One region of the Kutzneria sp. NPDC051319 genome, then DNA from elsewhere that is predicted to be linked to it. Evidence: riboswitches for the same ligand, from Rfam matches in the RefSeq annotation. Region 1 holds a riboswitch; each other region holds the start of a gene.

Evidence for each region. A riboswitch is a leader RNA that binds a small molecule or an ion and turns the genes downstream of it on or off. The one in region 1 is predicted to bind cobalamin.
Region 2: it holds a riboswitch for cobalamin, as region 1 does, so the genes downstream of both, AB0M73_RS19255 (ribonucleoside-diphosphate reductase subunit alpha) here and AB0M73_RS17860 (CbtB-domain containing protein) in region 1, are expected to answer to the same signal.
Region 3: it holds a riboswitch for cobalamin, as region 1 does, so the genes downstream of both, cobM (precorrin-4 C(11)-methyltransferase) here and AB0M73_RS17860 (CbtB-domain containing protein) in region 1, are expected to answer to the same signal.

The regions. Positions count from the first base shown of each region.
Region 1 covers NZ_JBFBAM010000015.1:89,595-96,849, forward strand. Annotated here, with positions in the region: gene AB0M73_RS17840 (glycoside hydrolase family 27 protein) at 1-607, opposite strand, end outside; gene AB0M73_RS17845 (tetratricopeptide repeat protein) at 869-1,294, opposite strand; gene AB0M73_RS17850 (histidine phosphatase family protein) at 1,395-2,030, opposite strand; gene AB0M73_RS17855 (CbtA family protein) at 1,949-2,788, opposite strand; gene AB0M73_RS17860 (CbtB-domain containing protein) at 2,815-3,030, opposite strand; cobalamin riboswitch at 3,063-3,195, opposite strand; gene AB0M73_RS17865 (bifunctional 5,10-methylenetetrahydrofolate dehydrogenase/5,10-methenyltetrahydrofolate cyclohydrolase) at 3,230-4,051, opposite strand; gene AB0M73_RS17870 (cyclodeaminase/cyclohydrolase family protein) at 4,048-4,656, opposite strand; gene AB0M73_RS17875 (DUF3046 domain-containing protein) at 4,938-5,132, shown strand; gene recA (recombinase RecA) at 5,301-6,344, shown strand; gene AB0M73_RS17885 (regulatory protein RecX) at 6,386-6,889, shown strand; gene AB0M73_RS17890 (hypothetical protein) at 6,915-7,103, opposite strand; gene AB0M73_RS17895 (hypothetical protein) at 7,207-7,255, shown strand, end outside.
Region 2 covers NZ_JBFBAM010000016.1:183,956-191,210, reverse strand. Annotated here, with positions in the region: gene AB0M73_RS19275 (MerR family transcriptional regulator) at 1-86, opposite strand, end outside; gene AB0M73_RS19270 (hypothetical protein) at 150-599, shown strand; gene AB0M73_RS19265 (universal stress protein) at 530-1,060, opposite strand; gene AB0M73_RS19260 (ribonucleotide-diphosphate reductase subunit beta) at 1,251-2,294, opposite strand; gene AB0M73_RS19255 (ribonucleoside-diphosphate reductase subunit alpha) at 2,291-4,663, opposite strand; cobalamin riboswitch at 4,773-4,982, opposite strand; gene AB0M73_RS19250 (SDR family oxidoreductase) at 5,151-5,825, shown strand; gene AB0M73_RS19245 (TetR/AcrR family transcriptional regulator) at 5,848-6,429, shown strand; gene AB0M73_RS19240 (polysaccharide lyase family 7 protein) at 6,663-7,255, shown strand, end outside.
Region 3 covers NZ_JBFBAM010000012.1:172,113-179,367, forward strand. Annotated here, with positions in the region: gene AB0M73_RS15365 (CbiX/SirB N-terminal domain-containing protein) at 1-654, opposite strand, end outside; gene cbiQ (cobalt ECF transporter T component CbiQ) at 639-1,415, opposite strand; gene AB0M73_RS15375 (energy-coupling factor ABC transporter permease) at 1,486-2,148, opposite strand; gene cobA (uroporphyrinogen-III C-methyltransferase) at 2,135-2,881, opposite strand; gene cobJ (precorrin-3B C(17)-methyltransferase) at 2,878-3,645, opposite strand; gene cobM (precorrin-4 C(11)-methyltransferase) at 3,642-4,478, opposite strand; cobalamin riboswitch at 4,531-4,704, opposite strand; gene AB0M73_RS15395 (precorrin-8X methylmutase) at 4,784-5,320, shown strand; gene AB0M73_RS15400 (SIS domain-containing protein) at 5,402-6,151, shown strand; gene AB0M73_RS15405 (YafY family protein) at 6,193-7,185, opposite strand; gene AB0M73_RS15410 (crosslink repair DNA glycosylase YcaQ family protein) at 7,201-7,255, opposite strand, start outside.

The sequences.
Region 1 (7,255 bases):
TCTTCAGGGCCTGCGACCACGCCTTCACGTCCGGGATGTCCGGGCTGCCCACGCCGTCGATCTTGAGGTAGTCCGCTCCCCAGTCCGCGAACTGCTTGGCCCAGGAGTCGATGTACGCCTGCGCGCCCGGCTTGCTGTAGTCGATGCCGTACATGTGCTTGCAGTTGTAGTTCTTCTCCTGCGTCGTGGTGACCGCGATGTCCTTCGCGTGGTAGCTGGTGCCCGCGATGGGGGAGTTGTTCTTGACCGCGTTCTCCGGTATCCCCGGCGTGACATAGAGCCCGAACTTCAGCCCGTCCGCGTGCACGTGGTCCGCCACGGCCTTCATCCCCTGCGGGAACTTCGCCGTGTCCACCACCCAGCGCCCGTTCCCGTCCACCACCGGCCCGCTGCCGTCGCACTTCATCCAGAAGTCATCGAGGTTGACGTACTGGAACCCGTGCTGCGCCAGCCCCGAGCTCTTGATGGCATCCGCCTGCGCCTCGATCTTGGCCGCCGTCGGCGCCTTGCGGATGAAGCTCCAGCTGCTCCACCCCATCGGCGGCTTGGCCGCCACCCCGTTGTCCTCGGCCTCCGCCACCGGTGTCACCGCTAGAAGCGCGAGCACCGCCAACCCCACTGCCCACCGACGCACAACACCCTCCCACCAAGTCGTGCGGCGGCGGCGCTGCAACGTTGTGGAAACGTTTGCAGTGTAGGTCCCGACACCCGGTTCGGCTAGCCCTCGGCCTCCTCGCGCAGCGCTTGCACCAGCACGAGGTCGTCTTGGCTGCTCAGCGTCTCCGGGTGCGTTGGTCCCAGCATGCGAGTGTGGAGTCGCACGACAGTGCTGAGCTCCTGCTCGGCCTCGTCCAATCGCCCGAGGTCCTCAAGTGAGGCCGAGGTTGCTGCGGATGGTCAAGGTGTCCGGGTGGTCGGCCCCGGACAGACGGGTGTGCAGATCAAGAATGGTCCGCCACTCGCGTTCGGCTTTGTCCGGACGTCCTTGCGCGCGGAGCGCGAGTGCGAGGTTGTTGCGGCTGATCAGAGTGTCGTGGCATTCGGGGCCGAAGAGCCGCGTGTGGATCTCGAGGACAGCGCGGAGCTCGTGCTCGGCTTCGTCCAACCGACCCAACTCCCGAATCGAATCCGGCGCACGGTCGGGAGATCGCCGCGAGCGGTGACCAGACAGCCGTTCAGGACGGCGAGATCGGTGTCCTCGCGGCGGGTGGTGAGCCGCTGAAGGCGATCGGACAAGGGCTTGGCCAACACTGCCAGCACGATTGCGGCGCCGGCGATGAGGCCGGTCCACCACTTGTCCTTGATCCCGGTGGCCGAAAGACCGGCGGGAACGGTGATCATCGCGGTCAGGGTGAGTAAAGCGAACCAAGTCCAAGCAGCGTCGCAACCGGGAGTCACCCGAACGTATGCGGATCGTCCAGGGGAAGGCCGGTCTCCCGGAGGGTCCAACGGCCGGGAGCGCCGGTGAGCTGGGTGACGGTCGACGGGGAGACGTCTACGCGCCAGAAGGCCGAAGGCGGCGCCCCTAGCGCTGCTAGGACTGCGGCCCGGACCACGGCGGGCGAGGTGACCACGCCAAGGCGGCCGACGTCGCTTGCGCGGTCCAGCCAGGCGGCGACGCGCTTGAGGACGGAGCTGACGGGCTCGCCGCCATGGGGGGCGGCCTCGGGATCGGTCATCCACGCCATCAGGTCGCCTTGGTCGATCTCGGCCAACGACCGGCCGCGCCACGAGCCGTGATCGAGATCGGCCAGGGAGTCGTCGACAGCGGCGTCCCAACCGAGGGCCTCGGCGGTCTGCGCGCAGCGCAGCTCGGGTCCCCGGGCGAGACGGTCCAACCGGGCCGGGCCGGCCACCGCCGACGGCCGTCGCGACAACGGCTCGTCGGCGGGAAAACGGGCCTGCCGCACCGCCTCGGTGGCGGCGTGGCAGACCAGGAAGATCCGGTTCAGGACGCCGCCACCCGCTCGGCCCTGGGCGCCAACAACCGCTCGGCCAGCGGCGCGAACAGCAGGCCGATGGCGGCCCACATGATCGCCTGCGCGGCGACCGAGTAGAAGCGGAAGTCCCACAGCACGTCGGCCGGGAAGCCCGGATAGACGATCTGGCCGGCCGGATTGCGCAGCGGCAGCGGAGTCTCGGTCGCCTGCGGGCCGTAGTCACGGACGTTGGCCGCGAGCTCGCCCAGCGACGGCAACAGCGCCATCGCCACGCCTGTCACCACTACGAAAGCTAGCGCCGCTAGCAGCGTGGCGTTCCAGTTGCCGAAGCGCTTGGCCAACCGCTTGCCCAGCACCGCGGCGCCGACCAGGAACGCCACCGAGCAGACCATCATCACCACGTACAGCGCGCCGCGGACGCCGATGGTCGCCCCGTGGCCTATCGACGGCGGGTTGGCCGGGTACTTCACGAACGGCACCAGGTAGATGCCGAGGAAGCCGCCGCCGGCCACCAGCACCGACAGCGTGCGGGGCCGCAGGTTGCCGACCCGGCCGAGGCAGACCGCGTACGCCACGGCGAACAGCGCGCCCATGGCCACGCCGAACAGCACGATGCCGACGCCGATGCCGACATTGGCCTGGATCGCCCGGGTGAAGATCTCCGGACCCTCGTCGCCCGCGGGCAGGCCGGCCGCCTTGTTCAGCAGCTCCTGGGCCTCGTCGCGGCCGCTCTCGTAGTCGATCGCGGCCTGGATCTGCGGCTCGGCGAAGATCCGGGCGAAGACGAACGCCAGCAGCCCGGCCAGGGCGCCGACCAGCACGCCCCGCAGGATGATTCGCTTTTCCATGTTCGGTTGTCCTGCCCGAGAGTTGGTCAGTGGCAGGGGAAACCGAGGAAGTGACGCGCGTCGTGCACGAACTCGTGGATGTACATGTTGTCGCCGAAGACCGAGGTGGCGCCCTGGTCGATGCCGATGAAGTAGTACATCGCCAGCGCCAGCAGGACGGTGCCGCCCAGCCACAGCATCGCCTTGGGCAGCGGCAGGACAACCGGCGTCGGAACGGCGGTGGTCACGGGAATGGTGCTCACGGAGCCTCCTTCGGGGATCGTGCGTCCCGTTCGTTGGGCAGGTGATGGCGTGGTGTCTGGCTCGCCCGGATCCGAGAACCCGGGCTCACAGTGGCGCGACCGCGCCGGATTTCCACCGGCTTACGCACTCCATCACTCAGCGTGGCACACTACGGACCCCGATCAACGCACGTCAATCCGCCGAGCAGGGCGTATGAGCTCAGCGTGAGGCAGCCGACACGACGTTGCGCAACAGCAGCGCGGTCGTCACCGGGCCGACACCTCCCGGCACCGGCGTGATCGCCTCCGCGATCGGCTCCACCGCGTCGGTGTCCACGTCGCCGACGAGGCCGCCGTCCGTGGTCGGATTGGTGCCGACGTCGATCACCACCGCGCCGGGGCGGATGTGCGCGGCGCCGAGCACGTGCGCGCTGCCGACGCAGGCCACCACGATGTCGGCCCGGCTCGTCTGCACCGCCAGGTCCTTGGTGCGGGAGTGGCACACCGTCACGGTCGCGTTCTCCGCGAGCAGCAGCAGCGCCGCCGGCTTGCCGACCACGGTGCTGCGGCCCACCACCACGACGTCCGCGCCGGCCATCGTCGTGCCGTGCGCGCGCAGCAGCTCCACCACGGCCTGCGCCGTCGCCGGCGCGAACGCCGGCAGGCCCGCCGCCAGCCGCCCGAGGCTGGTGGGGTTGGCGCCGTCCACGTCCTTGGCCGGGTCGATGTGCAGGGCGATCTCGTCCCGCGTGAGGCCCGGCGGCAACGGCGTCTGGCAGATCACGCCGTGCACCGTCGGGTCCGCCGACAGCTCGTCCAGGCACGGGCCCAGCAGCTCACGCTCGTCCACCACGCGCACCGCCACGCCGACCTTGTCCGCCGTGCGCACGATCGAGCGGACGTACCAGGCCGTGGCCTCGTCGTCGGTGGGGACGACGATCGCCAGCGTCGGGGTGATGCCGCCGTCGCGCAGCCGGGCCGCGTCCGCGGTGACCTGCGTGCGGATGGCAGCGGCCACCGCGCGGCCGTCGATGAGGGTCATGCCAGCTCCTCGATGAACTTCTCGGCCGCGGCGACCTCTTCGCCGATACGGGCCAGTTCCGTTTCCAGTCGGGCTCGGGTGGCTACGTCGGTCATCGACGCCCGGTTCACCGCCACGTTCACCGCCGCCGCCTGCATGGCCGCCCGCGCCGACACCGCGGCCACCGCCACGTCGGACAGCACGTTGACGTTGGCGCCCGGTCGGATCCGCCGGGCCAGCTCCAGGATCTCGGCCGCCAGCGCCGCCGTCCGCAGCGGCACGTCCGCCGCCCGCACCAGCGACTCCTGGATCGCCGCGCTCCGGGCCGCCTTCTCGTCGTCGGTGGCCTTCGGCAGCCGGTACGCGTCCGTCACCCCCGTGAAGGCCTCGGCGTCCGCGTCGGCCAGTTCCACCGCCGTATGCCGGTGTTCGGTCGCCCGTGCCAGCGCTTCCCGCATCGTCGGCTCGTGTTCCGCGTACTTCGGCCGGCCCACGGTCAGCTCGCACACCATCGACACCAATGCCGCCGCCATGGCCGCGTGCATCGCCGCCACCGCCCCGCCGCCCGGCGCCGGCGCACCGGACGCCAGGTCGTCGAGCCAGGACCCGATCTTCTGCTCCCGCATGGGATCAAGCCTAGAACCGCCGCGCGTCCCCGAAAGCGGCACGAAGAACGGTTTTGTGTGCGACTGACGCCGCGAAGGCGGACTTGGTGGCGAACAAACAGCGCCCGAGACATAAAGAAGCGCCGCAGCCCTGGGGGTCGACTGCGGCGCTCCGCCGTGAGTTTCCAACTGCTGAGGTCGGGGGGATCACGGGCCCACGCCAAGGATAGCGTGTTTCCCGGGGCAGGGAAGCCCTCGGTCCCCACTTTCTGCAATTTGCTGTCGGCGTAGGCTTGCACACGATGCGTATCACTGCCTTCCGGGCCCTGATGGCCGAGGAGTTCGGGCGGGTCCGATCCGAGATGATCGCCCGCGACCACGTGTTTTCCGAGCTGGACGGGTTGACCGTGGACCAGGCGCTGGAGGCCGGCGTGCCGGCCAGGACGATCTGGCGGGCGGTGTGCGAGGCGTTCGACGTGCCGGTCGAGCGGCGCTGAGGAGTGCGGACGGCGTGTCGGTTTTCCCTCGAACAGGTGTTCGGCTAGCCTGGGGATCCGCGGGTCGCCGAAATTGTCAGACCCTCCCCGTAGCGTCCTCGGTGACGACAAACCCGGCGGCGGGCCCTGGGCACACGGGCCGGCCAGACAGACAGAGGTGAACTTCCGATGGCACCAGCAGCACCGGACAAGGACAAGGCGCTCGAACTGGCCCTGGCCCAGATCGACAAGAACTACGGCAAGGGCTCGGTGATGCGCCTCGGTGACGAGGCCAGGGCGCCGATCGAGGTCATCCCCACCGGATCCATCGCGCTGGATGTCGCGCTCGGCATCGGCGGGCTGCCCCGGGGCCGGGTCGTGGAGGTCTACGGCCCGGAGTCCTCCGGTAAGACGACCGTCGCCCTGCACGCCGTGGCCAACTCCCAGCGCCTCGGCGGCATCGCCGCCTTCATCGACGCCGAGCACGCGCTCGACCCCGACTACGCCAAGGCCCTCGGCGTCGACACCGACGCGCTGCTCGTCTCCCAGCCGGACACCGGCGAGCAGGCGCTGGAGATCGCCGACATGCTGGTCCGCTCGGGCGCGCTGGACATCCTGGTGATCGACTCGGTGGCCGCCCTGGTGCCGCGGGCCGAGATCGAGGGCGAGATGGGCGACAACCACGTCGGCCTCCAGGCCCGCCTGATGAGCCAGGCGCTGCGCAAGATGACCAGCGCGCTGAGCAACTCCAACACCACCGCGATCTTCATCAACCAGCTGCGCGAGAAGATCGGCGTCATGTTCGGCTCGCCGGAGACCACGACCGGCGGCAAGGCGCTGAAGTTCTACGCCTCGGTCCGCCTGGACGTGCGCCGCATCGAGACGCTCAAGGACAGCGGCGACGCGGTCGGCAACCGGACCCGGGTCAAGGTCGTCAAGAACAAGGTGGCCCCGCCGTTCAAGCAGGCCGAGTTCGACATCCTGTACGGCCACGGCATCAGCCGCGAGGGCTCGCTCATCGACATGGGCGTCGAGCAGGGCATCCTGCGCAAGTCCGGCGCCTGGTACACCTACGACGGCGACCAGCTGGGGCAGGGCAAGGAGAACGCCCGCAAGTTCCTGCTGGAGAACGTCGACGTCGCCAACGACATCGAGAAGAAGCTCCAGGAGAAGATGGGCATCGGCGCGAAGGTGGACGCCGACGCGACCGCCGCCGCGCCCGTCGACTTCTGAGCACGGTGACGGAGCAGGAGGCGTCCGGCGAGACCCCGGCGGTGCGTGACACGCCGGAGGTGTGCCGGGCGCAGGAACTCTGCGTGCGGCTGCTCGGCGTGCGGGCCCGGTCCCGCACCGAGCTGCGGCAGGCCATGGCGCGCAAGGAGATCGAGGAGGAGGTGGCCGAGCTGGTGCTCGGCCGCCTTGACCGGGCCGGCCTGATCGACGACGAGGCCTTCGCCCACGAGTGGGTGGCCTCCCGTCACAGCCACAAGGGCCTGTCCCGGCGGGCCCTGGTCAACGAGCTGCGCCGCAAGGGCGTCGACGACTCGGTGGCCGCCCAGGCGGCCGCGACCGTCGGTGAGGACAGCGAGCTGGAACGGGCCCGCGAGATCGTCCGCCGCAAGCTGCCCTCGGTCGCCCGCGTCGACGACACCGCCAAGCTCCGCCGCCTGGTCGGCGTGCTGGCCCGCAAGGGCTACAACGAGGGCATGGCCCTGCGCGTCGTCCGCGAGGAACTCAGCCGGGACGGCGCCGCCGGGCTCCCCGACGACGACATCTAGAGCGTGGCCGGCTCAGGCCGGCGGGTCAGCGCTGCCAGCGGAACTCGTGGATGGCCTGGTGACGGCCGCCGCTCATCGCCGGCATGGCCTCGGCGTCCTGCATCATCTGATCCACGGTCACGCCGAAGAAGCGGGCCTGCGCCTCGATTTCGTCGCCCTCCTCGGGTGGCACGAAGCGGTGGAAGCGGATCGTGTCCGGGTCATCGCTGCTCATGTCGTTCATCTACGCGGCCGGAGCCGGATGTGCTCAGTGCCACCACGAATCGGTTCGGTGAAAGTCCCCGACTTCACTCGGAAGGATGAGACAAACTGGACACATGATCGATCCGCGCGAGGCCGTGCGCCGTGAGCTCCGGCTGATCCGCC
Region 2 (7,255 bases), on a different contig from region 1:
CGCCCGGCGACCAGGCCGATCTTCTCGTAGAACCGGATCGCGTCCCGGCTCATGCCGGTCCGCACGGCCAGTTCCCCGATGCGCATGGTGACTCCGTCGGTCCGTGGACTTGACCTTGAAGCGTACTCCACGGTTTAGCGTCGCCAACCGTGAACTACCGACGACTCGTCCGCGTCAGCGCGGGCTACGACCTTGTTGTCACGGCGGCGTTCGTCACGCCGTGGACCTACGAACTGCTGCGACAGGCGCTGTCCGCCGTCGGCCTCGCGCTCGGTCTCGGGGCGATGCCCGCCACCGACCCCACGGCGACCATGTACGCCGACCTGATGGGCTCGATCGTGGTGGTGTGGGCCGTCTTGCGCCTGATCGACCCGCACCCGGTCCTCGGGCTGTACGACGGCGTGGCGCGGATCTTGTTCGCGATCTGGGAGGCGTACGCCGCCGTGCACGGCGCCACGGGGCTGCTCTGGGGATTCTTCGCCGTCGAGGTGCTCTTCGGCGTCCTACAGCTGGCCCCGTGGCTGTCGGCTCATCCGCCGTGGCCGACGAGATCGTTCACGGCGCGCTTGCGGCGCAGCAGCCGCGGCAGCACGCCGTGATACATCTGCTGGGCCAGCGGAGACGGCGGAACGAGCAGCACCGTGCACTTCGCGTGGGCGGCGCAGTACCTCGGCACCGACGGAATCAGGGCGCGGCGCAACAGGTTCCGCCGTCCCGCCCCGACCACCAGCAGGTCGTTCTCGTCATCCGCGATGCACACCAACGCCTTCCCGGCGTCGGCCCGCACCGCCATCTGCCGCACTTCAACGTCTTCGGGCACACCGCCCAGTGCCTCTGCCCACGCCGCGGCCAGCCGCTCCCAGGCGCCCTGCTCCCACAACCGTTTGAGCTGCACGTCGAGCGTGCGCCGGTAGGCGGCCTCGCCGCCGGGCGCACTCCAGGCGATCACGACGACGAGCGGGACCGCGCGCATCCGCGCCTCGGTCACCGCCCGTCGCAGCGCCTGCAAGCTGCCGACCGAGCCGTCGACACCGACGACGACCCGCCGAACACCATCCATCACCGACCCATGGTAGGCGCCGTGTCCATGGCGCCGCCTCCGGCGTCGCGGCTCGGCCCCTCGTGACCCCTGCCTCGCCCTTGCCGGATTTTCACCCGCCGCATCCGGCTTGGGTGGGTGGGCGCGTCGGGTGGCGGCGGGCGAAAATCCGCCAACCGGGCGAAGCAGGGGCGGGGCCGAGCGGCTTCGGTCAGAAGTCCTCGTCGAAGCTCACCGTTCCAGTGACCGCGACCTGGTAGGCGGACACGCGGCGTTCGAAGAAGTTGGACAGCTCCTGCACGTCCTGCAACTCCATGAACGCGAACGGGTTCCTGGCGTTGAACTCCGGTGCCATGCCCAGCACGGCCAGCCGCCGGTCGGCGACGTGCTCCAGGTAGGAACGCATGTCCGCCAACGACATGCCGGCCACACCCTGCCCCAGCATGTCCTCGGCGAAGCGCGTCTCGGCGTCGACGGCCTCACGCAGCATCTGCCGGACCTCGGCCTCCAGCTTGTCGTCGAACAGGTCCGGCTCCTCCCGGCGCACCGTGTCGACCACGTCGAAGGCGAACGCCATGTGCATGGACTCGTCGCGGAACACCCAGTTGGTGCCGGACGCCAGGCCGTTGAGCAGGCCCCGCGAGCGCAGGAAGTACACGTAGGCGAAGGCGCCGTAGAAGAACAGACCCTCGATGCACGCGGCGAAGCAGATCAGGTTGAGCAGGAAGCTGCGGCGATCCTCCTTGCTGCGCAACTGGTCCAGGTGCTGGACGGAGTCGATCCACTTGAAGCAGAACTCGGCCTTGTCCCGGATCGACGGGATGTTCTCCACCGCCGCGAACGCCTCGGCCCGCTCGTTCTCGTCGGGAATGTAGGTGTCCAGCAGCGTCAGGTAGAACTGGACGTGCACGGCCTCCTCGAACAGCTGGCGCGACAGGTAGAGCCGCGCCTCGGGGGCGTTGACGTGCTCGTACAGGTTGAGCACCAGGTTGTTGGCGACGATGGTGTCGCCGGTGGCGAAGAACGCGACCAGGCGGTTGATCAGGTGCTGCTCGGCCGGCGTGAGTTTCTTGAGGTCGGCGAGGTCGGAGTGCAGGTCGACCTCCTCGACGGTCCACGTGTTCTTGATGGCGTCACGGAAACGCTCGTAGAACAAGGGATAACGCATGGGCCGCAACGTGAGGTCCATGCCCGGGTCCAGCAAGGACTGCTGGCGGGCGGTGTTCTCCAGCCCGGAGGAAGTTGTCGTCGTCACTGGCAGGCCTCACAGGATTCGGGGTTCTCAAGGGAGCAGGCGATGACGTCCGCCTCGACGACGGAAGCGGCGGCGGTCGGCACGGTGGCCTGCTGGATGCGCGTCGCCGGGCGGGAGCGCAGGTAGTACGTGGTCTTCAGCCCGGTCTGCCAGGCGTAGCGGTACATCGAGGACAGCTTGCCGATCGTCGGCGAGGCGACGAACAGGTTCAGCGACTGGCTCTGGTCGATGTACGGGCCGCGGGCGGCGGCCAGGTCGATCAGGGACCGCTGCGGCAGCTCCCACGCGGTGCGGAACAGCGAGCGGCTGGCCTCGGGCAGGCCGGCCAGGCCCTGCGCGGAGCCGTCGTCCCGCTTGAGCTGGTCGCGGGTGGCGGCGGTCCACAGGCCGTGCCGCTTGAGCTCGGCGACGAGATAGGTGTTGACCTGCAAGAACTCCCCGGACAGGGTCTCCCGCTTGAACACGTTGGACACCTGCGGCTCGATGCACTCGTAACAGCCGGCGATGGAGGCGATCGTGGCCGTCGGGGCGATCGCGATCAGCAGCGAGTTGCGCAGGCCGCTCTCGGCCACGCGCTCACGCAACGCGGTCCAGCGCTCGGTCTGCGTCGGCGTGACGCCCCACAGGTCCGGCTGGAGATCGCCCTGCGCCGCACGGGTCTGGTTGTACGCCGGGTGCGCGCCGGCGGAGGCGGCCAGATCGGCCGAGGTCTCCAGGGCCGTGAGGTAGATCTCCTCGGCGATGCGGGTCGACAGCTCGCGAGCCTCGGGAGAGTCGAAGTCCAGGCGCAGCTTGAAGAACACGTCCTGAAGGCCCATCACGCCCAGGCCGACCGGCCGCCAGCGCGGGTTGGACCGGCCCGCCGGCTCGGTCGGGTAGTAGTTGATGTCGATCACGCGGTCCAGGAACGTGACCCCGGTGCGGACGGTCTCCCGCAGCTTGGTCCAGTCCAGGGCGTCGCCGGCCACGTGCGCGCCCAGGTTGACCGAGCCCAGGTTGCACACGGCGGTCTCGGCGTCGCTGGTGATCTCCAGGATCTCCGTGCAGAGATTGGAGAGGTGCACCACGTTGCCGGCCTCGGCGGTCTGGTTGCAGGTGCGGTTGGCGGTGTCCTTGAAGGTCATCCAGCCGTTGCCGGTCTGGGCCAGCGTACGCATCATCTTCGCGTACAGGTCGCGGGCCTTGACCTTGCGCACGGCCCGGCCGGCCTCCTCGGCCGCCCGGTAGGCGCGGTCGAAGTCCTCGCCCCACAGGTCCGGCAGCTCCGGCGTCTCGTCCGGGTCGAACAGCGACCACTCGGCGTCGGCCTCGACCCGGCGCATGAACTCGTCCGGGATCCAGTTGGCGATGTTCAGGTTGTGCGTGCGGCGCGCGTCCTCACCCGTGTTGTCGCGCAGCTCAAGGAACTCCTCGATGTCCGGGTGCCACGTCTCCAGGTAGACGCAGGCCGCGCCCTTGCGCCGGCCGCCCTGGTTGACCGCCGCCACCGAGGCGTCCAGCGTGCGCAGCCACGGCACGATGCCGTTGGAGTGGCCGTTGGTGCCGCGGATCAGGGCGCCGCGGGAGCGGACCCGGGACCACTGCACGCCGATGCCGCCGGCGAACTTGGACAGCTGCGCCACCTGCGCGTATCGCTCGTAGATCGACTCGAGCTCGTCGCGGGGCGAGTCCAGCAGGTAGCACGAGGACATCTGGGTGTGCCGGGTGCCCGAGTTGAACAGCGTCGGCGAGCTCGGCAGGTACGCCAGCGAGGACATCAGGCGGTAGAAGCGGATCGCCTCGGCCGCGGTGTGCGACAGGCCACAGGCCACGCGCAGCAGCCAGTACTGCGGGCGCTCCAGCACCGCCCGGGAATTGGGGTGGCGCAACAGGTAGCGGTCGTACACGGTGCGCAGGCCGAAGTACTCGAAGCGGCGGTCGTTGTCGGCGTCGATCGCGTCGTCCAGCTTGCGGGCGTGCGTGGCCACGAACTTGGCCGTCTCGTCGCCGATCAGGCCCTCGCGGTGGCCCAGCGCGATGCTCTGACTGAACGAGTGGATGCCCTGGCCGCGGACCTCCTTGTCGATGTACGCGGCGAGCAGCTGCGCGGCCAGCCGGGAGTACTCCGGCTCCTCCGAGACCAGTTCCGCGGCCGTCTGGATGGACAGCCGGTCCAGCTCCTCGGTGGTCGCGCCGTCGTACAGGCCGTTGATCGTCTTGGTCGCGACCCGCAGCGGGTCCACCTCGGACAGGCCGACCGCGTTGCGGCCCACCGCTTTCACGATCTTGTTCACGTCGACGGTCTCGAACGCGCCGCTGCGTTTGCGCACCCGCATCGTCGGGTGGGGGTCGGCATCGACCCGCACGACTGTCTTCACGGCTGGCTTCACGGCCTTGCTCCTCGCACGCTGTGGGCCCTGGGCGCGAGGACACAGGCGGCACGCGGCCGCGAGGAGTCCCCACGCCCTCCCTCGGGGCCTGGACACGAGCCCGTCCACGGTGCGGAACGGGCGAGCGGGCAGGTCTTCGGACTCACGGGCATGCCTGGTCGGCACCTACTGGCCGTCGCTTCCCGGACACCTGCGTCCAGTGCTTCGTGACGGCGGTCGTTCCCGTTCACCGCTGCGGGGCAGTCCCGGATTCGCACCGGGTTCCCTCTTACGACGACCGCCCTGGCGGGACGGCCGAACCAGCTCGGTGAGCACAATACATGGACGACGATCAGTCGCAAGAACCCACATGTTGTGTCGGCGTGTCAGGTAGGCCGAACCCGGTCCACGTCTCAGCCCGGCCGGCGCGGGCTCCCGGAGGTCGTGTGGCCGCGGTCACCGAGGTTCTTATTGCACCGTTCGTTCTCAACAGACTATCGTCGTCGACATGGACTTCACCAAGACTGTTGCCGTAGTGACCGGTGCGAACCGCGGCCTGGGCCGCAAGTTCGCCGAAGAGCTCGTCGCCCGTGGCGCGAAGGTGTACGCCACCGCGCGCCGCCCCGAGACCATCGACATCGAGGGCGTCACCCCGCTGCGCCTCGACGTCACCGACCACACCAGCATCGAGGCCGCCGCCAAGGTCGCCGCCGACGCCACCCTCCTGATCAACAACGCCGGCATCGGGAGCGCGCCCGGACTGCTGGAGCCCGACCTCGACACCGTCCGCGAGCAGCTTGAGGTGCACTTCGTCGGCCCGCTGGCGGCGATCCGCGCGTTCGCGCCGGCCATCGAGGCCAACGGCGGCGGCGCGATCCTCAACGTCGCCTCGGTGCTGTCGTTCGCCCACCCGGCGTGGTCCGGCGCGTACTCGGTGGCCAAGGCGGCCGAGTGGGCGATGACCGACGTCGTCCGCGAGGAGCTGGCGCCCAAGGGCATCACCGTGACCGGCCTGCACGTCGGCTTCATGGACACCGACATGGCCGCGCACGTGACCGAGGGCAAGTCGGACCCGGCCGAGGTCGCGTCGACCACCCTGGACGCCGTGGCCAAGGGCACGCCCGAGGTGCTGTTCGACGAGTTCACCCGCAACGTCAAGGCCGGCCTGAGCGCGGCCGTCTAGCCCGTGTGAGAGGTTTGTCCCCATGGTTCGGCACAAGGAATTCGATCCGGACACGGCCGTCGCCGACGCGATGGACCTGTTCTGGCGGCGCGGCTACGAGGCGACCTCGGTGCAGGATCTGGTCGAGCACACCGGGGTCGGCCGGCGCAGCATGTACGACACCTTCGGGGACAAGCACTCGCTCTACCTTCGCGCGCTCGACCGCTACCTCACGCTGGCAGAGGACGGGTTCCGCGAGAAGGCCGCGGCCGACGGCCTCTCGGCGATCCGCTCCCTGTTCTCACTCCTGCTCGAATCGCCGGCCGACGACTTCCGCGGCTGCCTGTTCGTGAACAGCTCCACCGAATTGGGGCCTTCGGACGACGCCGTCGCCGAGCGACTCGCGCAGCACTCGGCGGTGGCGCGCGAGACGCTGGCGGGGATGATCCGCCAGGGTCAGCGGGACGGTTCCGTCACCGACCGTATCGATGTCGAAACCGCCACCGCCGTGACCTTCAACGCCTGGGTCGGAGTCCGGGTGCAGGTCCGGGCACGCACCCCCCGCGACCAGATCATCCACGATGTGGAAAAACTGTTGGCCCTGCTCAACGGTTCACGGACCTGAACAATTCACCTGCCCGAAAGGTATTGACGGGGCAAGCGTGGGTATCCCAAACTGATGGCCCCTGCTCTTCTCGAAGTCGGTATGGCACCGCCGCCAAACCGGAGGAGATTAAAACCCATGCACACAATCCCTGCCAGCGTTTCTCGCTGTGACGGGGCGGCTCGACAACCCCGGGATCCTGCCTGATCCCTCGGTTCCCTGACGCCGCCACACGTCCCTGCGAGGAGTAAAAATTGAACAAGAAGCTCACGGCGAGCGCCCTGACCCTCGCCGCGGCCGGCACGCTGTTCGCCGGCCAATCCGCCATGGCCGCTCCCGCCCTGAACACCGGGGTCGCGCCGGGTGGAAACTTCAATTTGTCGGTGTGGTCCCTCCAGGAGCCGGTCGGCTCCCCCGGTTCGCCGACGACGATCAGCCCCAGCCGGCTGAAAGGCGCGAGCGGCTACACCGACAAGTACTTCTACACGGACAAGACCGACGGTTCCATGACGTTCTGGGACCCGGAGAACGGCGTGCACACGCCCAACTCCAACTTCTCCCGTTCTGAGCTGCGGGAAATGAATTCGAGCGGGTCCGCGGCCAGCTGGGGCCTGCCCGGCACACACAAGCTCAGCGCCACGGTCAAGGTGACCAAGGTGCCTTCCAGCGTCTGCGTCGGGCAGATTCACGCCAGCGAGGGCAGCGGCACCACCAAACCGCTGATCGAGCTCTACTACCACAGCAACGGCGACATCATCGCCGGCATCGAGAACGGCCCCGGCGGCGGCCAGACCGCGCACACCGTCGGCCATGTCTCGCTGAACACGCAGTTCAGCTACGTCATCAG
Region 3 (7,255 bases), on a different contig from region 1:
CCATTCGCCGGCCTGCTGGTGGATTCGCGGCACCAGCATGCCCGTGAACAGGAAGAACGGGCTGACCACGATGGTGGTCGCGCCGAGCAGACGGCAGCGTTCCATCGCCTCGGCGACGTTCGGGCGGGCGACGGACACGAAGCCCGGCTCGATCGTGCCGAGACCGCGCTTGTCGGCCAGCAGCCGGCCGACCTTCCACAGGTCGGAGCAGGCATCGGGGTCCGACGAGCCGCGCCCGATCAGCGCGACGCCGAGCTTCTCCGGATCCGCGTCGCCCGCGGCGTCGCGGATCCGCTCCTCGGCGATCGACAGGATCGTCGGCTCGATGCCCAGGTCCCGGGCCAGTCTGAAGTGGACGGACGGGTGTCGTTGGCGGGCACGGGCCATCGAGGCCGGGCCGTCGTTCTTGAGGTGTCCGGCGGCCAGCAGGACCAGCGGCACCACCACGATCTCGTGGGCGCCGTCCGCGACCAGGCGGTCGATGGCCTCGTCCACGCCCGGTTCGGCCAGTTCGACGAAACCGCAGCCGATCCGGAGATCCGGCGCGCTGGCCTTCACCGCCTCGGCCAGCGCCCAGTACTCGTCGACACCGTCCGCGTCACGGCTGCCGTGGCCCAGCAGCACCATCGCCGGCGCGGTCATGTCGTCGCCCACGCTGTCGCCGTCAACGCGGCAAAGATCGTCGGAACGGTCAGCGCCGCCGCCCAGGTCCCACGCTTGGCCGGCTCCCCGGTCAGCGTCGCCGGCAGCGATCCCTCGTAGCCGCGGGACGCCATCGCGAGGTAGACCCGTTCGCCCCGTTCGAAGGCGCGGACGAACAACGCGCCCACGCACAGGGCTGTGTCCCTGGCCTGCCACAGCCATCGCGGATCCGCGCCGCGGCAGGCCCGAGCCGTGCGCAGGCGGTTGAGCTCCGAGTTCAGCACCTCGACGTACCGGATCATGAACGACGCCACCGCGGTGAAGATCTTCGGCACCCGGAGCCGCTCCAGACCCGTGATCACCTCCGGCAGTGGCGTGGTCGCCGCCAGCACACCCGTGGCCAGCAGGCCGAAGCTGGCCTTCAGCACGATCGACGCCCCGGACTGCAGGCCCGCGATCGCCAGCGGAACGCCCAGGACGTGGATTGCCGGGCCGGTCGCGAGGAACGGCAGCAGCACCACGAAGAACACGAACGGGATCTCCACGACCAGCCGCCGCAGCAACATCGCCGCCGGGATCTGGGCGATGTACGCCGCCACGGCCAGCGCCAGGGCGTAGCCGAGGTACGGCCAGTACGTGTCCCGTGGCGTGCAGGCCACCAGCAGGATGCACAGCGCCGTCGCCGCCACCTTGCACTGCGGCGCCGCCCGGTGCAGCGGCGTGTCCGCCGGGATCAGCAGGTCCGCGCCCGGATTGTGGGCGGCTCCGCTCACTGCGACACCTCGCTAGCGCTCGGTGTCGGCGTTCGCGGACGCACTGCGTTGAATTCGCTCGTAAGCCCGCTCATGCGCTCGCCCGCGTCAGATGCCGGCCCACACGCACCAGATCCGGCCTCAGCCGCAGCAGCGCCGCCACGATCAGGCCCGTCACCAGGCCCTCGAACACCGCGATCACCGTGTAGGTGCCGATCGTCGTCACCGCCACCGTCACCGGCGGCACCGCCGTCGCGCCGCCTACCGCGTACTCCAGGCTGTACAGGACGGCGCCCGCAGTGACCGACACGAAGCCCGCCAGCCCGCAGGCGATCGCCACCCAGAGCTTCGTCTTCGGCAGCACCTTCCGCAGGCCCAGAATCAGCGGATAGCCCACCACAGCCGGGATCAACGCCATGTTCACGGCGTTGACCCCCAGCGCAGTCACTCCTCCGTCGCCGGCGAACAAGGCTTGCACCACCAGGACCACCGAGATCACCACCGGACCCAGCCAGGGCCCCAGCAGCGCCACCGCCAGCGTCCCGCCCAGCAGGTGACCGCCCGTGCCCACCCCGATCGGGAAGATCGGCGCCTCCAGCACCAGGAAGAACGCCGCCGCCAGCCCGGCGAGGGGGATGTCCCGGTCCCGCAGCGACGGCCCCAGGTTCCGGCTGCACAGCGCCAGCCCCGCCACCGCCACCACCCCGCCCGCGATGGAGACCGGCGCGTTCACGAACCCGTCAGGAATGTGCATCGGATCCCTCCACCGGTCCGTTGATGGCCAACAGGTCGAGCGCGGCCACCTCGCCGATCACGAAGGTCACCGGCGGGCGGAGCCGCGGGTTGGGCAGCGCGGCGAGGGTGCCGAGCTCGGTGCGCTGGTGCGGACGGCTCGCGGCGCTGATGGCCGCGACGGGGGTGTCGGCGGGCAGACCGCCGGCCATCAGCTGGGCGGCGATGTCCCGCAGCGCGGACCGACCGGTGAGAACGACGATCGTGCCGCCGACACGGGCGATGGCGCCCCAGTCGATGTGCTGGCGGTACTCGGGGTCGTCGTTGCCGGCGACGACCGTCAGCGTGGTGGCGACCTGCCGGACCATCACCGGAATACCGGCGAGCGCCGGTGCGGCGATGGCCGCCGAGATGCCCGGCACGATGTCGAACGGCACGCCGGCGGCAGCCAGTGCGACGGCTTCCTCGCCGCCGCGCGAGACGACGAACGCGTCGCCGGCCTTCAGCCGGACCACCTCGCGGCCGGCCCGTCCGAGTTCGACGAGAAGCTCGTTCACGTCGGCCTGGGGCCACGCCGGACGACTTCCTGCTTTGCCGACGCAATGCACAACTTCGGCGGAACTCGCGATGTCGACGATGTCGACCATCGACGGGCGGTCGTAGACGACAACTTCGGCGGACTTGAGAAGTTCGGCCGCACGGCAGGTGAGCAGACCGGGATCACCGGGGCCGGCGCCCACGAGGTGCACGGTCACCCGGCACTCCGCCCAGCACTCTGTCCGGCCGCCGAACGGGGCGTCACCAGCCAGTCGCCGAACCGCCGCGTGCTCGACGAACCGATCAGCACGGTGGTGGTCATGCCGACTTTGTCGCAGTCGAGGTCGGCGAGCGTGGTGAGCTCGACGCGCTGCCCGTCGCGGGCGATGTCGGCGACCAACGCCACCGGGGTAGTAGGCGCGCGGCGTTCGAGCAGAACTTCGCGGGCGCGGTCGAGCTGCCACGGCCGCCCCTTGGAGCGGGGGTTGTAGAGCGCGATGGCCAGGTCCGCCTCGGCGACGGCCCGTAGCCGGCGCTCCACTTCCTCCCAAGGAGTCAGCAGATCGGACAGCGTCAGGCAGGCGAAGTCGTGCGCGAGCGGGGCGCCGACCAGCGCCGAGGCCGCGAGCGCCGCGGTGACGCCGGGCAGCACGCGGACCTCAGGTCGTGCGGATTCCTCGATTTCGTACGCATTGCTCAACGCCAACGTCGCCATGCCGTACACACCGGCGTCGCCCGACGACACGAGCACCACCCGCCGGCCGCCGGCCGCGGCCTCGACGGCCTGCTCGGCGCGGAGCTTCTCCTCGGTCATCTGCCCGCGGACGACGAACTGGTCCGGGCGAAGGATGTCGTCGCAGGCGTCTATATAGGCGGAGTAGCCGTAGACGGCCTCGGCGTCGGCGATCGCCTCGGTCGCGGCCGGTGTGCGGTGTCGTGCGTCGCCGGGTCCGAGACCGACGATGGTGAGCACGCCGGTCATGGCAGCCTCCGCTTCTCCACCGGAATCGGCCGGCCCTCCGTGGTGCCTTCGGCCGACCGCCGCCGACAGCCATGCGAATAGGCCGGGTCGTACAACCTGGTGCGCTGGACCTCGCGGTCGGCGCGGAGTGCTTCGCCGACGAGCACCAGTGCGGCTGTCCGGATCCCGGACGCCCGCAGATCGGCGGCGAGTTCGCCGACGGTGGTGGTGACGATGCGCTCGTCCGGCCACGTCGCCTTCGCGACGACGACCGCCGGCGTGTCGGCGGAGTAGCCGTTCCCGTCGGCGAGCAGCTCGGCCTGCAACTGCTCGGGACGCTGCGCGGAGAGGTAGACGGCCATCGTCGTGCGGTGCGACGCGAACGAGGCGACCGTCTCGCCGTCGGGCATCGACGCGGCCGTCCGACCACCGGCCAGGCGTGTTAACACGATCGACTGCGAAACCATCGGTGAAGTCAGTTCACAACCAACGGCCGCCGCGGCGGCGCCGAGAGAGCCGACGCCCGGCACGATCTCGTACGGCCGACCGGTCCGCCGACACCAGTCGATCTGCTCGCCGATCGCCCCGTACACGGTCGGATCGCCGGAATGCAGCCGGACGATGGCCGCTTCGGGGTGGCTCGCGTAGACCTCGAGCACGTCCTCCAGCGTCATGCCGGCGGAGTCGTGCCGCTCGGCCGCCGGATTGGCGTGGTCCAGCACCTCGGCCGGCACCAGCGACGACGCCCACACCACGACGTCGGCCCTGGCCAGCCGGTCGGCGCCGCGGAAGGTCATCAGGTCGGCCGCGCCGGGGCCGGCGCCGACGAATGAGATCAGTCCGGGTGGGATCACCGCGGGAACCGCCCGAGGCGCAGCGCGATGCCAGCCATCACATCCTCCGTGCGACGCGTGTCAGTCGCGTGGCCGGTCTCCTGGCTCCCGGATCACCGCCGTCGCCGCGCCTTCCCAGGCGCACGCGCCCAGTGGCTGTTGCTCTGCGGGACGACTTCCCGGTCACAGTGGCGGGACCGCGCCGGATTCGCACCGGCTTCCCGTAACCACGCTCGCGGAGCAGGTTAACTGACGCGTGGGTGTGCCGACACCGCCGACTACGGTGTGAAACAGTCCAGCCGAGGGGAAGCCCAGTCGTGCCGCGAGTGCCTCATCCGATCGAGTCGGAGTCGTACGAAATTCTCCGCCGGCGCGTCGACACCGGGGGGATGGGGCCACTGTCGCGGGCGGTCGTCGAACGCCTCGTGCACACCACCGCCGACCCCACCTGGGCCGGTGACCTGCTGGTCGACGAACAGGCGCTGGCCGCTGGCCGGCAAGCGCTGGCCGACGGCGCACCGGTGGTCGCCGACGTCCGGATGGTGGCCGTCGGCATCACCAGCCGACCGGCGATGGTCGTCGCCGAGACGGCCGGCGGAGTTGAGGAGTTCGTACGAAAAGCTCCGGTTGGCGCGGTGTGGGCCATCGGGCAGGACGTGTCGATCGTCACCGAACTCGTCGCGCGTTGTCGGGCCGGCGAGATCCGGCCGGCATTGGTGATCGCGTTGCCGGCCGGGTTCGTCGGCGCAGTCGAGGCGAAGCGGGCGGTCCGCGAGCTCGGCGTGCCGGCGTTGACCAACCGCGGCGAACGCGGCGGCGCGGCGCTGGCGACCGCGGCCGTCAACGCGCTGCTTTACCTCTGACGCAGGCGTGCCAGGTGATCGGTTTGCCATTAACGTGACGAACGCTGACGTGGCAAGTTGCTGACGACGGGAGAGTGGCGCATGTCCATCGGCCAGGACGAGTTCGTGTCGGCGGCCAAGGACCTGATCGACCAGTTGGTGACCACGCAGCGTGAGGCCATCGCGGCCGCCGCCGCGTTGGTGGCCGACTGCGTGCTGGCCGACGGCGTGGTCCAGGCGTTCGGCACCGGTCACTCGCAGGGACTGGTGATGGAGATCGCCGGTCGGGCCGGCGGCCTGATCCCCACCAACAAACTGGCGCTGCGCGACATCGTCACCTACGGCGACGCCCCCGCCGACTCCCTCGGCCCGCACACCGAGCGCGAACCGGCGATCGCCCACCGCGTGTACGAACTCGCCTCGCCGCGCCCGACCGACCTGTTCGTCATCGCGTCCAACTCCGGCGGAAACGGCTCGATCGTCGAAATGGCCACGCTCGTCAAAGAGCGGGGTCACGGCCTGATCGCCTTCACGTCGCTGGCCCACGCCACCGCCGTCGAGTCGCGGCATCCGTCCGGCAAGCACCTGCACGAGCTGGCCGACGTCGTGATCGACAACTGCGGCCCGATGGGCGACACGCTCCTGCCGATGCCCGGCGGCGGCCAGGTGTGCGCGATCTCGTCGATCACCTCCGCCTTCGCCGCCCAGATGATGCTGGCCGACGCCTGCGCCCGCCTGATCGCCGCCGGCAAGACGCCGCCGGTCTACCTGTCGGCCAACGTCCCCGGCGGCGACGAGCACAACAAGTCCCTCGAAGAGCACTACTCCGGCCGCATCCGCCGCGACCCGTAGACCACCGACCCGCGAACGAACACCACCGGGCCGTTGGTCCGCTACTCCGGCGCCATCCGGGAGGCGGCGTAGAACTCGGCGAGTTTGGCGACGGTCGAGGTCACCTTGTCGCGGAGCTCGGCGGGGTCGAGAACCTCTAGTTCGGCGCCGAACCGGAGGAACTCGCCGTGGGCATGGCGGAGGGTTTCGATCGGGACCACGGCCTCGACCCAGCCTTCGGCATCGGGTGCGGAAAAGGTGGCAGTGACCAGGTCGGCGACCTGGCGGCCGATGAAATAGGGGAGGGCCCGCACGCCGTCGGGGGACAGCCGCACGCGGGCTCGCTGGCCGCGCATGCGGACCTCGAACTGGCCGGCCCAGTCGTGCCAGTAGGCGGCGAGGTCGAAGTCGGCCGGACGGGCGAAGCGCTCGTCGAGGGTCTGCACGGCGAGGACGTTGGAGACGCGGAAGGTCCGCAGGTCGGCGCCGGCCAAGGCGACGAGGTACCAGGTGCCGGCCTTGAGCACGACGCCAAGCGGGGCGAGACGGCGGGTGACCTCGCGAGGGGTCTGCCAGCGGCGGTAGCGGATCTCGACCATCCGCTCGTTCCAGACGGAATCGGCGATTTCGGCGAGAAAGGGAACTTCGTCGGCCTCCCGCAGCCAGCCGGGGGCGTCGAGATGGAAGCGTTCACGGATGCGGCTGGCCCGGGCCCGCAGGTCGGGCGGCAGGGCGGCGAGCATCTTGAGTTCGGCGGTGGCGACGACGGTGCCGAGCCCAAGCTCGGCGGCGGGACCGGGCATGCCGGCCAGGAAGAGGGAGTCGGCCTCGTCGGTGGTGAGTCCGGTCAGCCGGGTGCGATAGCCGTCGAGCAGCTGATAACCGCCGGTGGGACCGCGATCGGCGTAGACGGGCACGCCGGCGACGGACAGGGACTCGATGTCGCGGTAGACGGTTCGTACGGAAACCTCGAGTTCGTCGGCGAGCTCCTGCGCGGTCATCCGCCCCCTGGTCTGCAACAACAGCAGGGTGGACAGCAGCCGGCTCGCACGCATACCCCGCATTGTGGGTCAGACGAACCGGACGACCGCCGTCGGCACTCCACGAACGTCGGCGATCCGGTCG